Chelativorans sp. AA-79: one gene and its partner. The main gene of each other region encodes a partner of the protein of the gene in region 2 in a complex. Links are inferred from orthologs where the notes say so. Each region holds a gene or a part of one and is shown on either strand. Other genes may lie near its edges.

Region 1 (3,753 bases), 210 kb from region 2 along the record:
GGGATGCTGGTTCGTAAGGGGGACAAGGTCAGCGATGGCGAGGTCATCGGCCGCGTCGGAAGCAGCGGGCGCTCCACCGGCCCGCATCTTCATTACGAGGTGCGCAAGGGCGGCGTGCCCGTCAATCCGCAGAAATTCATGACCGCAGGGCAAAGCCTCGGCAAGCTTCTGTAGCTCCTCTCGGCCCATCAAAAAAAGCGCCACGCAAAATGTCGGCCCCGGATGGGATGGTCCGTCCTCCGTGCAGCCGTCCGGCGGGTATGGACATGTTTCCTCCCTGCGACGGCATGATGTCGTGGTGGAGAGGACAATCAGATGAGCCATTCCTATCGTTGGGTGATCGTCGGCGCAGGCGCGCTGATGGGCTGCGTTGCCGTCGGGACGATGTTCTCGCTGGCGATCTTCCTGGAGCCGATCGGCACGGACACGCTTTGGTCCCGCGCCGGGATATCGAGCGCCATGACGCTCAATTTCATCGTCATGGGGCTCGGGGGCTTCGCCTGGGGCGCGGCGAGCGACCGTTTCGGCGCCCGCATCGTCGTTCTGGCAGGCGCCATGCTGCTGGGGCTTGCGCTGGTGCTTTCCAGCCGGGCCACCTCGCTGCTCGAATTCCAATTGACCTACGGGGTCCTCGTCGGCCTGTCCGCGAGCGCCTTCTTCGCGCCAATGATCGCCGCCACCACCGCCTGGTTCGAAGAGAACCGCGGACTTGCCGTTTCTCTGGTATCGGCCGGGATGGGCGTCGCGCCGATGACGATCTCGCCCCTCGCGCGTTGGCTGATCTCCGCCTATGACTGGCGTACGGCCATGTTCGCCATCGGCATCCTGGCCTGGACGCTGCTTCTGCCAACGGCTCTGCTCGTCCGCCGTCCGCCGGCTCCCGCCGCCAGCGAAGCCGCATCCGGGCTTTCTGCCGGGAACAGCGGAATGTCGGTCATGCAGGCATTGCGCTCACCGCAGTTCCTCGTTCTCGGCTTCACCTTCTTCGCCTGCTGCGCGGCCCATTCCGGCCCGATCTTCCATATGGTGAGCTATGCGATGGTCTGCGGCATCGCCCCGATGGCGGCCGTGAGCATCTACAGCGTCGAGGGGCTCGCGGGACTGGGAGGGCGGCTCCTCTTCGGCGTGATGGCGGACCGCCTCGGCGTCAAGCAGGTGCTGGTCACAGGCCTGATGGTGCAGGCACTCGCGATCGCAGCCTATCTTTTCGTGAGCAGGCTTGAGGCCTTCTATGCGCTCGCCGTTCTATTCGGCGCCGTCTATGGCGGCGTGATGCCGCTTTATGCGGTGCTTGCCCGCGAGTATTTCGGGCAGCGCATCCTGGGCACCGTGTTTGGCGCGGCCACCATGCTATCGAGCCTGGGAATGGCCTTCGGACCGCTCGCCGGCGGCTGGGTGTTCGACACGTTCCAGAGCTATGCCTGGCTCTTCATCGGTTCGGCCATCGTGGGGCTGGGCGCCGTCGGTATCGCCCTCGGCTTCCCGCCGCTGGCGCGCACCCGGCTGCAGCCTGCATAAAAGCGTCCGGTAATAAAAACCCCCGGCTCACGGCCGGGGGTTTTCAGGGGGAAACCGTCTCAGCGAGGCTTACTCGGCGTCGTCCTTCTTGGCGGCCTTCTTCTTGGGTGCGGCCTTCTTCTTGGCCGTTTCCTTCGGCTTTTTTTCCTCGCCTTCCTCTTCCTCGGCCAGGAGTTCCTCGCGGCTCACCTTCTTGTCCGTCACGTCGACCTGCGACAGGAGCTGATCGACGACCTTCTCCTCGAAGAGAGGGGCGCGGACCGAGGCGAGCGCCTGCGGGTTCTGGCGATAGAATTCGTAGATCTCCTGCTGCTGGTTCGCGGGATAGCGGCGGATCGAATCGATCAGCGCGCGCTGCATCTCGTCATCGGAGACCTGGACGTTCGCCTCTTCGCCGATCTGCGCCAGAACGAGGCCGAGGCGCACCCGGCGTTCGGCAAGGCGCTGATATTCCGCGCGCGCCTCCTCCTCGGTGGTATCTTCATCCTCGAAGGTGCGGCCGGCGGACTCGAGGTCACGCGTCACCTGCGACCAGATATTGTCGAACTCGGCCTGAACAAGCTTGGACGGCGCCTCGAACTTGTAGGTCTCGTCGAGCGCATCGAGAAGCTGCCGCTTGGCCTTCTGCCGCGTCATCTGGCCGAACTGGCTCTCGAGCTGCCCGCGGATGATCTCGCGCAGCTTGTCGGCCGATTCCAGGCCGAGCTTCTTGGCGAGCTCGTCATCGATGGTGAGCTCCTCGGCCGAGGCCACCTGCTTCACGGTCACTTCGAACTCGGCTTCCTTGCCGGCCAGATGCTCGGCCGCATAGGATTCGGGGAAGGTGATCTTGAATGACTTGGTGTCGCCCGCCTTCAGGCCGGTCAGTTCCTCCTCGAAGCCGGGGATGAACTGGCCATGGCCGATCACGACCTCGGAATCGGTGGCGGACCCGCCCTCGAAGGGTTCCCCGTCCAGCTTGCCCGAATAGTCCAGCGTGACCTTGTCCCCCTTCTCCGCCTTGCCCTTCTTGGGCTCGTAGGTGCGCACGGAGTCGGCCACGCGCTTGACCTGTTCCTCCACCTCCTCCTCCGGCACGTCGTAGACCGGCCGGGTGATCTTGATGTTGGAGAAGTCCTTGATCTCGATCGGCGGAATCACCTCGTAGGACATCGAGAACTCGAAATCCGCCGCGCCGGCGAGCACCTTCTCGGCCTCCTTCTCGTCCTCCGTCATGGAGATTTCCGGCTGCATGGCGGGCTTCTCGCCGCGCTCGGAAATGATGGTGCGAGAGGAATCGTTGAGGATCTCGTTCACCACCTCGGCCATGAAGGACTTGCCATACATGCGGCGCAGATGCTGCAGCGGCACCTTGCCCGGGCGGAAGCCCTTGAGCCGCACCTTGTTCTTGGCATCCTCCAGGCGCGCCGTGAGGCGGGCTTCCATATCCTCGGCCGGCACGGTGACCTTGATCTCGCGCTTAAGACCGGAATTGAGCGTCTCGCTAACCTGCATTCATCAAACCTTTATGTTCACTCGTGCCGGCGGCTCGGAGGCACCTCGCCGCCCAGCCTGCCGAAAATCCGTGTCCAGGGGTGGCCTGGTGCGGGTGGAGGGACTTGAACCCCCACGGCTTTCGCCACCAGAACCTAAATCTGGCGTGTCTACCAGTTCCACCACACCCGCTTTCCGAAAGGCCGGCGCCCTCGAAAGCGCGGGGTTCTATATCATTTGGGCTCCGCCTATCAAAGGAAATTTGCCCGTAACGGGCTTTTTCGGCACAGGCGCAGGACAACACGACTTCCCGGTTCCATCGGGACAATGAGAGGCAGCGCGCGGCAACGACGTTTCGTCAAGAAAGATGGCGGGGCCGCAACCGCATTTGGACAGGCTTGTGGCGGCATTATGGTGCATTGCACAACATGCATTGCTGCCATGCAACATTCGCACTACCGCTGGGCGTCGACCCCGACTATCTAGGGGTCACAAGGTTGGACGAACCAAGCGAACAAAGCGAGCAAGACAATGAACCTGATCCGCAATTATCGTAACTGGCGCCGCTACCGGCAGACAGTCAACGAGCTGAGCCGCCTCTCCACCCGCGAGCTCAGCGACCTGGGCATCGCCCGCGGCGATATTCCCTACGTGGCCCGCAAGTCGGTCTAACGTAGACAAGAGTTTCGTCAGGATTACCTCCTCCCAATCCTGACGGATAACGACCGGCAATCTCCTCCTCCCGATCGCCGGTCGATCAAA
Region 2 (4,526 bases):
AGCTTGGTGACATGCGAGGCTTTCAACACGCTCGGAGAAACGGTGTGGGTCCCGCGGACGGGGCGCTTCGGCACCGCTTCAGAAGCGCCCCGTGCATTGCGGCAGGTGGCAGAAAGCTGGACCGGCACCGGCGAGGAGTGAAACCGCCCATAGTCGACGCATCGGAGGCGCAATGAGCGGCGGCGAGTTGCGAGGGAAGCGGCTGGCGCCGGGCTATCCGCGCGCGGCGGTCGGTCTGCTTGCCATAGCCACCACCCTGCTGATCGTTCTCGTTCTCCGCGAAACGGCCTGGATGACCGGGACCTTGGCGCTCGCCTTCTTCGCGGCCCTGGCGCTCTGGCCGATCGATCACTGGATCCGCGCCCATCTGCCTCCCCCGCTGCGCTGGCTTGGTCATGCCGCGGCACTCGTCGTCATGCTGCTCGCCTTCCTGCTCTTCTCGGCGGGGTTGTTCTATGTGGTGCAACAGATTGCCCAAGGACTCGTGCGCTATCAGGAGCCTCTGGAACAGCTCACGCGACAGATCGGCCGATGGATCCGGATCGCCGGAGAAGGTGGCGGGGAGGGCACTGCTTCGCTCGCGGAACGCCTGGTGGATCCGGTCATCTCCATCGCCACTACGATCATGCAGTCGGTCTGGAGCTTCGCGGGTATCCTGACGCTGCTTTATTTCCTCGTTTGGCTGATTCTCCTCGAGACGCCTTCCTTTTCGGCGAAGCTTGCGGCGATGACGTCCTATCATGATGGCGCAACCCTGCGCCGAATCGTCGAGGCGACGGCCTCGCGCTTCCGCCGCTATCTCGTGGTGCGGACGGTGCTGGGGATTGCGACCGGCGCGCTCTACGTGCTCTGGCTCTGGTGGTGGAACCTCGACTTCCTCCTCGTCTGGGGTCTGTTGGCCTTCATGCTGAACTATATTCCGACCGTCGGCTCCATCATCGCCGGCATCCTGCCCATGACGCTTGCCGTGCTGCAGCGTGACCCCGCTTCGGCACTTGTCATCGGTGCGGGGCTGTTGCTGATCGAGCAGTTCATGGGCAACTATGTCGACCCGAGACTCCAAGGGAGGGAGCTTTCGATCTCTCCCCTTGTCGTGCTTGTGGCTCTCATGTTCTGGACGTGGGTCTGGGGCCTTCTCGGCGCCATCCTCGCGGTGCCGATGACCCTGGTGATCACGATCGCCTTCTCTCGCGTCGAGGCCCTCCGCCCGATCGCGCTGGCGCTCTCGAACGCGGAAGACATGGAGGATCTGAAAGACGTTACGACAGCCTGAGCGCAAAGTTGCGAAGAACCTGGCAGCAGGCCTGGAAAGAGCGGCTGCCTCTTCCCATATCGCCCGATGAATTGATCGTTTTCGGCGGCTGCCGGCAGGCGGGCGATATCGGCGCAAGATAATTGCCGATGCGGGCTTGACGGGTGCGCCAGTTGCGCGTATTACCCGCCGCGTCTGAGCCGATGTGAGGCCTTTCTCTTCGGAGCGACCCGTTCCGGAGCTTGAGCCTCAAACAGGGTTCGTTTTAACGAGCGACAGACTTTCCGGCGCATGAAGCGGATTGCCGCTTCCTCTGCTTTTGTTCGGGCAGGACCGCAGCCAAGCGGTTTGTTGCCCGAATTTGCGTTAGGAACGCTGTTTGTCGTGCGAATGGAACCTGTGTTCGCTCATGACACGAGATTGAAACAAGGGAAGGTTTGATGCCGACCGTAAGTCAGCTGATCCGCAAGCCGCGCCAAGCGCCGGTGAAGCGCAACAAGGTGCCCGCCATGGAGGCGAACCCGCAGAAGCGGGGTGTGTGCACGCGCGTCTATACGACGTCGCCGAAGAAGCCGAACTCGGCCATGCGCAAGGTGGCGAAGATCCGGCTTGCCAACGGCTTCGAGGTGATCGGCTACATTCCGGGCGAAGGCCATAACCTGCAGGAGCACTCCGTGGTGATGATCCGCGGCGGCCGCGTGAAGGACCTTCCCGGCGTGCGCTATCACATCATCCGCGGCGTGCTCGACACGCAGGGTGTGAAAAGCCGCAAGCAGCGCCGCTCCAAATACGGCGCGAAGCGTCCGAAGTAAGGGTTTTCCCGGCTTCGGCGCTTTTGTTTTCAGCGCCGGGCCCTGAAGGTGAGAGACGAAGAAGATGTCCCGACGTCACCGTGCAGAAAAGCGCGAGATCAACCCGGATCCGAAGTTCGGCGATCAGGTTGTGACCAAGTTCATGAATGCCATCATGTACGAGGGCAAGAAGTCCGTCGCCGAGCAGATCGTCTACGGCGCACTCGATCAGGTGGAGGAAAGGACCAAGCAGGAGCCGGTCGCGATCTTCCATCAGGCGCTCGACAATGTCGCGCCGCATGTAGAGGTCCGCTCCCGCCGCGTGGGCGGCGCCACCTATCAGGTGCCGGTCGACGTGCGTCCCGAGCGCCGTCAGGCCCTCGCCATCCGCTGGCTCATCTCGGCCGCGCGCGGGCGCAACGAGAAGACCATGGTCGAGCGTCTGTCCGGCGAATTGCTGGATGCGTCCAACAACCGCGGCACCGCGGTGAAGAAGCGCGAAGACACCCACAAGATGGCCGAGGCCAACCGCGCTTTCTCGCATTACCGCTGGTAAGGCGCGTAAGAAGAAGAGGACCCTAGGATGGCCCGCGAATACAAGATCGAAGACTACCGAAATTTCGGTATCATGGCGCATATCGACGCCGGCAAGACGACGACGACCGAGCGTGTCCTGTACTACACAGGCAAGTCGCACAAGATCGGCGAAGTCCATGACGGCGCGGCCACCATGGACTGGATGGAGCAGGAGCAGGAGCGCGGCATCACCATCACGTCGGCCGCGACCACGACCTTCTGGAAGGGCCGTGACGAGAAGCTGCGCCGCTTCAACATCATCGACACGCCGGGGCATGTGGACTTCACCATCGAAGTGGAGCGCTCTCTTCGCGTGCTCGACGGCGCCATCGCGCTGCTCGATGCCAATGCGGGTGTGGAGCCGCAGACGGAGACCGTGTGGCGCCAAGCGGACAAGTATCATGTCCCGCGTATGATCTTTTGCAACAAGATGGACAAGATCGGCGCCGACTTCTACCGCTCGGTCGAGATGGTGAAATCGCGGCTCGGCGCGACGCCGGTCGTCATGCAGCTGCCGATCGGCGCCGAAAGTGACTTCAAGGGCGTCATCGATCTCGTCGAGATGAAGGCGCTGGTCTGGCGCGACGAGTCGCTGGGTGCCGCCTGGGACATTCTTGAGATTCCGGCCGAGTTCAAGGAGAAGGCAGAGGAGTATCGCGAGAAGCTCGTCGAGGCTGCTGTCGAGATGGATGAGAGCGCCATGGAGCGCTATCTCGAGGGCGAGATGCCGTCGATCGAGGAGATCCGCGCGCTGATCCGCAAGGGCACGATCGAGGTCAAGTTCTTCCCGATGTTCTGCGGCTCCGCCTTCAAGAACAAGGGCGTGCAGCCTCTCCTGGATGCGGTGGTCGACTACCTGCCCTCGCCGATCGACATTCCCGCCATCCGGGGCGTGGATGCCAAGACCGAGGAGCCGATCGAGCGGCACCCGGACGACAACGAGCCGCTCTCGATGCTGGCCTTCAAGATCATGAACGACCCCTTTGTCGGGTCGCTCACCTTCTGCCGCATCTATTCCGGCGTGCTCAAGAAGGGTTCCTCGCTCGAGAACACCGTGAAGGGCAAGCGCGAGCGCATCGGCCGCATGCTGCAGATGCACGCCAATTCCCGCGAGGACATCGAGGAAGCCTATGCGGGCGACATCGTGGCGCTTGCCGGTCTCAAGGAGACCACCACGGGCGACACGCTCTGCGATCCGCTGAAGCCGGTGATCTTGGAGCGCATGGAGTTCCCGGAGCCGGTCATCCAGATCGCCATCGAGCCCAAGACCAAGGGCGACCAGGAGAAAATGGGCCTGGCGCTCAACCGCCTGGCGGCCGAAGATCCTTCCTTCCGCGTCAAGTCCGACGAGGAGAGTGGCCAGACCATCATCGCCGGGATGGGCGAGCTTCACCTCGACATCATTGTCGATCGCATGAAGCGCGAGTTCAAGGTCGAGGCGAATATCGGTGCGCCGCAGGTGGCCTATCGCGAGACCATCACCAAGGCGGCGGAGATCGACTACACCCATAAGAAGCAGACCGGCGGCTCGGGCCAGTTCGCCCGCGTCAAGATCGTGTTCGAGCCGAACCCGGAGGGCGAGGATTTCGTGTTCGAGTCCAAGGTCGTCGGCGGCTCCGTGCCGAAGGAGTACATCCCCGGCGTGCAGAAGGGCATCGAGAGCGTCCTGTCTTCGGGCCCGATCGCCGGGTTCCCGATGCTGGGCGTGAAGGCGACGCTCGTGGACGGTGCCTATCACGATGTCGACTCCTCGGTGCTCGCTTTCGAGATCGCCGCCCGTGCGGCCTTCCGTGAAGGTGCCCAGAAAACCGGTGCGCAACTGCTCGAGCCGATCATGAAGGTCGAGGTGGTGACGCCGGAAGAGTATGTCGGCAGCGTGATCGGCGATCTGAACTCGCGACGCGGTC

What was found. Proteins that work in one complex are often made in the same cells at the same time.
Region 1: the proteins of rpsG (region 2) and tig are in contact, whole or in part, in a crystal structure (PDB 3GTY), measured with the Thermotoga maritima proteins. The link is inferred for Chelativorans sp. AA-79 from one-to-one orthologs. Residues at the interface, in WP_004081843.1 of Thermotoga maritima: Lys34, Lys52, Lys55, Glu59, Arg62, Gln63, Glu66, Asn67, Lys69, Val71, Arg95, Ala109, Lys110, Lys111, Gly112, Arg113, Pro114, Glu117, Glu121, Ile124, Ala125, Tyr127, Asn128, Asn129, Thr130, Gly131, Lys135, Asp139, Arg142, Met143; in WP_004081061.1 of Thermotoga maritima: Glu122, Val124, Val129, Leu130, Tyr133, Glu188, Gly259, Ile262, Tyr263, Glu266, Ser270, Glu273, Gln274, Glu277, Arg308, Gln311, Ile312, Ser315, Tyr316, Glu325, Arg329, Arg336, Leu363, Phe366, Trp367, Arg373, Leu377, Arg381, Leu384, Glu387.

Annotation. Positions count from the first base shown.
Region 1 is NZ_CP120361.1:2,945,632-2,949,384, forward strand. Bases 801-3,753 are described here. They hold tig (trigger factor), read right to left. Parts: upstream 3,013-3,753; coding sequence 1,588-3,012; downstream 801-1,587. Other genes in these bases: PVE73_RS14345 (MFS transporter), read left to right, coding at 801-1,518; PVE73_RS14360 (DUF1127 domain-containing protein), read left to right, coding at 3,523-3,663. Outside these bases: PVE73_RS14340 (peptidoglycan DD-metalloendopeptidase family protein), read left to right, coding at 1-174; more of PVE73_RS14345, read left to right, coding at 316-800. UniProt on the Bacillus subtilis protein: Involved in protein export. Acts as a chaperone by maintaining the newly synthesized protein in an open conformation. Functions as a peptidyl-prolyl cis-trans isomerase.
Region 2 is NZ_CP120361.1:2,735,017-2,739,542, forward strand. Bases 940-3,863 are described here. They hold rpsG (30S ribosomal protein S7), read left to right. Parts: upstream 940-2,128; coding sequence 2,129-2,599; downstream 2,600-3,863. Other genes in these bases: PVE73_RS13240 (AI-2E family transporter), read left to right, coding at 940-1,273; rpsL (30S ribosomal protein S12), read left to right, coding at 1,693-2,064; fusA (elongation factor G), read left to right, coding at 2,627-3,863. Also shown: PVE73_RS13235 (hypothetical protein), read left to right, coding at 1-141; more of PVE73_RS13240, read left to right, coding at 173-939; more of fusA, read left to right, coding at 3,864-4,526.